Regions from separate parts of the Pectobacterium wasabiae CFBP 3304 genome, predicted to be linked through region 2. Evidence: predicted binding sites of a transcription regulator. Region 2 holds the regulator's gene; each other region holds the start of a gene.
The links. Region 2 encodes ArgR, which controls arginine synthesis, uptake and breakdown. Its sites were predicted from a motif close to ANTGAATAAAAATACANT; they were not measured.
Positions count from the first base shown of each region.

Region 1: argF (ornithine carbamoyltransferase) is a predicted target of ArgR. The motif match lies at 953-970, and genes of this name have one in related genera.
Region 3: argA (amino-acid N-acetyltransferase) is a predicted target of ArgR. The motif match lies at 1,514-1,531, and genes of this name have one in related genera.

Region 1 covers NZ_CP015750.1:2,231,942-2,234,216, reverse strand. The annotation lists gene A7983_RS10135 (GNAT family N-acetyltransferase) at 1-268, shown strand, start outside; gene rraB (ribonuclease E inhibitor RraB) at 419-841, opposite strand; gene argF (ornithine carbamoyltransferase) at 1,147-2,154, shown strand; gene A7983_RS10120 (PAS domain-containing protein) at 2,208-2,275, opposite strand, start outside.
Region 2 covers NZ_CP015750.1:2,517,682-2,519,956, reverse strand. The annotation lists gene mdh (malate dehydrogenase) at 1-113, opposite strand, end outside; gene argR (transcriptional regulator ArgR) at 583-1,053, shown strand; gene tsaD (tRNA (adenosine(37)-N6)-threonylcarbamoyltransferase complex transferase subunit TsaD) at 1,123-2,136, opposite strand.
Region 3 covers NZ_CP015750.1:3,030,935-3,033,209, forward strand. The annotation lists gene A7983_RS13745 (L-talarate/galactarate dehydratase) at 1-91, shown strand, start outside; gene argA (amino-acid N-acetyltransferase) at 156-1,481, opposite strand; gene amiC (N-acetylmuramoyl-L-alanine amidase AmiC) at 1,759-2,275, shown strand, end outside.

The DNA.
Region 1 (2,275 bases), 290 kb from region 2:
GCTGGTTGCGGGTGAAGAAGATGTCTGTGAATTACAGAAAATGTATTTCTTACCCGTTGTGCGGGGCAAAGGTCTGGCACGTCAGTTAGCAATACAAGCGCTTGATTTTGCTCGTCAGCATGGCTTTCGCCGCTGTTATCTGGAAACGACGGGTCACTTGACCAGCGCAATTCGGCTATATGCCTCGCTGGGCTTCGATGCGATTCCCCATTCAATGGGCAACACGGGCCACACCGATTGTGAAGTGACGATGCTGAAAGTGCTGTAGACAGCCATACCGATTGTTGCAGGATCGAGATTCCGAGGGAAATACGGTATCCGCATTTAAGCGATCGACATAACGATCGCGTAAAAACCAAATAAAAACGCCGCAGGGTATTCCCGCGGCATTCTGTGAGGCAGGGTTGAAGCTCAATGGTTAATGGCGCTTACCGTCATCATCTTCGTCATAAAAATCTTCATCATCCCCTTCTTCGCCTTCACCATCCGGATCTTCGAAGTAAGTACCCCACCCGTCGTAATTCACACCGTGGCGTTCTGCCAGCGCCAGTAGCTGTTCTACCTGCGCGTCGATCAGTTCCGCATTCAGCGCGACTTCACTGATCGCATCACAGCACATCAGCAACACGCCATCTTCCACTTCCAGTTCTTCCGCATCCGTCACTTCATAGCCCAGCTTGAAGGCTTCTACAGCAACTTTCTCCAACACTTCAAACTTCTCAGCAGAGAAATGGTGTTCAATGGTATAGAGCGCGTCAGGATCGCTGCCATCATCCAGCAGTTCTTCAATGATCAGGCGTGTCTCTTCCCGTTGCTCTTCCAGTAATTCGCGATTTGCCATGCCTCAGTCCTCATTAATCGACGTAATATTGCTTATTGTCCCACAGCCCTGCGGCTTGCTCCACCACAAAGTTTGATATCACCACTTGAATTTGAATAATTACACATATAAAGTGAATTTTAATTCAATGAATAGCTTTTAATCCGATAGATATACCCTAGATAATTCGAGTTGCAGGAAGGCGGCAATCGCACGAATCCTCAGGAGCTTACTCAAGTAAGTGACTGGGGTGAGTAAGAGAAGCCAACGCACATGCAGCTTGAAGTATGACGGGGATAGTGTTGAGCCACATGGAGAGATACATCATGCAACCGTTCTATAAGCGTCACTTTTTAAGGTTAATGGATTTTACACCCGCAGAAATTGCCCATCTTTTAGCTTTGTCGACGAAACTGAAGGCCGATAAAAAAAGCGGAACCGAAACTCGCCGCCTGCAAGGTAAAAACATCGCACTCATCTTCGAAAAAGATTCGACTCGTACTCGCTGCTCTTTCGAAGTTGCTGCATACGATCAGGGCGCGCAAGTGACCTATCTCGGCCCAAGCGGTAGCCAAATTGGTCATAAAGAATCCATCAAGGACACCGCCCGCGTTCTGGGAAGAATGTACGACGGCATTCAATATCGCGGCTACGGCCAGCACATTGTTGAAACGCTGGCGCAATATGCAGGTGTTCCAGTGTGGAACGGACTGACAAACGAATTCCACCCCACGCAGTTGTTGGCCGATCTGCTGACAATGCAGGAACATTTGCCGGGTAAAGCGTTGTCAGACATGACGCTCGTCTACGCTGGCGATGCGCGTAACAACATGGGCAACACCATGCTGGAAGCGGCGGCGCTGACCGGGCTGGATTTACGCCTTGTTGCGCCAAAAGCCTGCTGGCCGGATGCCGGTTTGGTGGCTGAGTGTCAAGCAGCAGCAGAGCAAACGGGCGGCAGCATCACGCTGACAGAAGATATCGCCGCAGGCGTCGCGGGCGCAGACTTCATTTATACCGACGTTTGGGTTTCTATGGGTGAACCGAAAGAAACGTGGAAAGAGCGTATCGCGCTGCTAAAACCGTATCAGGTGAACATGGCGATGATCGCCGCAACGGGCAATCCGCAGGTGAAGTTCCTACACTGCCTGCCAGCGTTCCATGATGACCAAACAACCATGGGTCAGCAAATGGCAGAACAGTATGGCCTGCACGGTGGAATGGAAGTCACGGACGAGGTCTTTGAATCCGCGCACAGTACCGTGTTCGATCAGGCGGAAAACCGTATGCACACCATCAAAGCCGTGATGGTCGCTACGCTTGCACAGGATTAAGGTTTAGCCTGCCTTTGATGTGTTTTAAAAACAGATCAGAGGTGGGCAGGCTCTCAGGTAATCGACACATGCCCTTTTATCAGAAAAAAAGGGGGAATGTAGTTATCCCATCCTTTTTGGT
Region 2 (2,275 bases):
ACCGGAGCAATATCGTAAAGGGATAGTTCTGAACCTGAAGGAAGCTGGGTTTTGAGGAGGAGTGCGAGTGCCTGACCGATACCACCTGCTGCTCCGAGAACTGCAACTTTCATCCTAAACTCCTTATTATCGTAAAATAAAAAAGTGCCGTGAATTCATTTGGTTATAAACAGAATATAAAAAATAAAGGTAAAATCAGTTTACTTATCTTTCTGCAAATAACATGAGAGATAAAAATACGCTATGTCTCTAATAATAAATCAAAAACAGCCATTCGTTCGAAAGGTAAGTAAAGTTAATAAGCTATTGAGCTATAACGTGGTGTTAATTCACGTGCGTTTAACCAGTGCGCTACATTACACCGATCAACGACGTCCAAACAACATCATTCTGATAACATTTGATTTACTTTTATGTGACGCAGGGCGCATTTTTCGGACTGCCGAGAGACTGAATTTTTTTGAAAACAGCAGCTAGCGCATATCTGGGGAAATAGACTGGAATTATACGCAATTTAATTGCATAAAAATTCACACAACTGCATAATAAGAAGATTAACCATAACAATTAATCCGGTGCAGAATGCGAAATTCGACAAAACAAGAAGACCTCGTTAAAGCGTTCAAAGCGCTGTTAAAGGAAGAGAAGTTCAGTTCCCAAAGTGAAATTGTTCAAGCATTGCAAGACGAAGGGTTTGAAAACATCAACCAATCCAAAGTGTCACGCATGCTAACGAAATTTGGTGCAGTGCGCACACGCAATGCCAAAATGGAGATGGTGTATTGTCTCCCTGCCGAACTCGGTGTCCCGACCACGTCCAGCCCGCTAAAGAATCTGGTGTTGGACGTAGACCACAATGACGCTGTTATCGTAATTCATACCAGCCCAGGTGCCGCGCAGCTCATAGCCCGCCTGCTAGACTCACTAGGAAAATCTGAAGGCATTCTGGGCACCATCGCGGGTGATGACACCATCTTCACCACGCCAGCAAGAGGCTTCAGTGTCAAACAGCTTTACGAAGCAATTTTGGTGTTATTCGAACAAGAGTTGTAATTAGCTCGTCCGCTGCCGCTTTTTGCTACGTGTAGAATCTGCTACACGTAGCGATGATCACTCGAATGCTTACACTGCGGGCAATTCAGCCAATGGCCAGCGTGGTCGAACAGATACACCAAGCGTCTGGCTCGCACCATGAACCAGACGAACGCTGCCCGCGTAGGCAATCATCGCGCCGTTATCCGTGCAGAATTCGGGGCGCGCATAAAATACTTCACCACCGCGTTTTGCCATCACCTCACCTAAACGCTGGCGCAACGTCCGGTTGGCGCTCACGCCCCCTGCCATGACCAGTCGTTTAAAACCTGTTTCATCCAGCGCACGACGACACTTGATAGCCAGCGTATCCACGACAGCGTCTTCAAATGAACGTGCAATGTCGGCGCGCGTTTGATCGTCATTGCCATTACTACGAATCGTATTAGCAGCAAACGTTTTTAGCCCAGAGAAACTGAAATCCAGCCCCGGCCGATCGGTCATCGGGCGTGGAAATGTAAAGCGATGAGGATCACCTGCCTGCGCCATTTTCGACAACATTGGGCCACCTGGATAATCCAAACCCAGTAACTTGGCGGTTTTATCAAATGCTTCACCCGCCGCATCGTCAACCGACTCACCCAGCAAACGGTATTCACCAATGCCCGTCACGCTGATGAGCTGCGTGTGGCCACCAGAAACCAGCAGCGCAACGAAGGGAAACGCTGGCGGATTATCTTCCAGCATTGGTGCCAACAAATGCCCTTCCATGTGGTGCACAGGTATCGCTGGCACCCCCCAGGCAAACGCCAAAGCACGACCGACAGTCGCGCCCACCAATAACGCGCCAACTAAACCAGGCCCAGCGGTATAAGCCACACCATCGATGTCACCTGCCTGTAACCCAGCTTCACACAGCGCAGCCTGAATCAACGGCACCGTTTTACGCACGTGGTCACGTGAGGCAAGCTCAGGCACTACGCCACCGTAGTCAGCATGCAATTTGACCTGGCTGTATAATTGATTAGCGAGCAAACCGGTTACTGTGTCATAAATGGCCACGCCAGTTTCATCACAGGATGTTTCGATACCCAATACACGCATTACTGTTCCTACCTTGATGACGATACAAGCACGCGGTAAATGCAGCTTGCTTCAAACTGTGGATAGTCTACCATAAGCGGCCTGATTTCTGTGCTGGCCTCGGTTGCGCGTTTTATGATCACCGCAATGCTTTACAAAG
Region 3 (2,275 bases), 510 kb from region 2:
GGTGTCCGATCGTCTGGGGTTAGGGTTCACGCTGAGTGAACAGGCAAGAAAGTGGACGACGCTGAGCTGTGAGTTTGGCAAGCAGCCATAGGCAGGGGAAATCGTCGTGGCCGATGTTACGATCGGCCACGAGAAGCGTTATTGAATGAAATAATTCAGAGGTCTAGTACCAGAATCTTTGATCGCCGCTGGTAGTTGTACAGCGCCTGTTTTTTCTTCGGCAACATCTCCACCTCGGCGGGTAAAAAGCCGCGCTCCTGGAACCAGTGGATGCTGTGCGTCGTCAGCACGAATAGCTTTTTCAGACCCTGCTGGCGCGCCTGAGCGGCAACGCGCTGTAACAGCATATCGCCACGTGATGAGCTGCGGTAATCCGGGTGAACCGCGACGCAGGCCATTTCGCCGATGCTTTCTTCCGGGAACGGGTAAAGCGCGGCGCAGGCGATGGTCAGGTTGTCGCGTGCGACAACGGTAAATTTGTCGATCTCCATTTCCAACTGCTCGCGCGAGCGTCTGACCAGAATGCCTTGTTCTTCCAGCGGGCGGATCAACTCCAGAATACCGCCGATGTCATTGATGGTCGCACGGCGAACCTGCTCGGCGCTTTCCATCACGATCTGCGTGCCGATTCCATCGCGTGAGAACAGTTCCTGCAACAGGGCACCGTCGTCCTGATAGCTGATCAGGTGGCTGCGACGCACGCCGCTACGGCAGGCTTTGACTGCGCCGCGCAGAAATCTGACCGTACCAGAGTGGTAATCGCCAGCCTGTTCCAGTACATCAATACGCTGCTGCGCATCGTCTGGGAACAGTTCAGAAATGATGCGGCCTTCTTCGTTGGTGACGCCCTGAGAGGAGCAGAAGCCGATCATCTTCTCCGCTTTCAGCTTAATCGCTAACTGGGTCGCAACTTCTTCCGAGGTTAAATTGAAACTTTCGCCGGTGACTGAAACCGCAACTGGGCCAAGCAGCACAATTGCGCCGCTATTCAACTGGCGATGAACCGCTTCTTCATCAATGCGACGAATACGGCCGCTGTGGCAGTAGTCCACGCCGTCATCAACGCCAAGCGGTTGTGCGATAATAAAATTACCGCTGACGACATTAATATGGGCACCTTGCAGCGGCGTGTTGTTCAGGCTCATCGACAGACGAGCGGTGATGTCCAGTTGCAGCATACCCGCCGCCTGTTTGACCAGCTCCAGCGTGGCGCTGTCGGTGATTCGGGTATTTTTATGGTAGTGAGGCTCGTAGTGGTGCGTTGTCAGGTTGGCATCGATCTGAGGGCGAGCGCCATAAACCACCACCAGCTTGATTCCCAGACTGTGTAGCAGCCCGATATCATTTACGATGCTAGAGAAGTTGGCATGTTCAATGGCTTCGCCACCCAACATGATGACAAACGTTTTGCCACGGTGGGCATTGATATAGGGAACTGAATGGCGGAAGCCCTGAACCAGCTCTGTACTACGTTCCTTCACTGTGAGCCCTCTTTGCATTTTTATTCGTAATTTCTGTATTTTTATTCTTTATGACATAAAACGCAAGAGGAAGTATTAACCAGAAAAGTGAGGTTAATGCTTCAAATTTATGATATCCGCCTGTTATAAGGCCTGCACATGATTTTTGCATGACAGAGCTAAGCTGATTCGTTAAAGTTTTTGACAATTTTTACCTTTATTCATTTTTTGATGGCATATCCAGCACTGTGGCACCACGACAATGCAGGGTAGCGCACAGCAATAAGATCGGAGTGGCATGTCTCATTCGAATCATCATCTGACTCGGCGGCGTCTATTACAAAGCGCAGCAGCAACCTGGTTATTAAGCGTAAGCGGTGTGGGTTTGGCTGCGACCACACAGGTCATCGCCGTGCGCGTCTGGCCATCTTCCGCCTACACCCGCGTCACATTAGAATCCAACCACCCGCTGAAATATAAACAGTTTAGTTTGAGTAATCCTGAACGTATCGTGGTGGATATCGAAAATGTTCACTTGAACAGCGTACTGAAAGAGATAGCCAGCAAGTTTCAGCAGGATAACGATCCGCTGATTAAAGAAGCTCGCATCGGCCAGTTTGATAAAAGTACGGTGCGTTTGGTGCTGGAGCTCAAACAGCAGGCAACGACCAAAGTCTTTACGCTGGGGCCAGTGGCTGAATTCAAGCACCGACTGGTATTGGATTTGTACCCTGCGGCAGGGCGCTACGATAACGAAGAAGATCCACTGCTGGCGCTGCTGGAGGACTACAACAAAGGCGAACTGGAGCGCACGC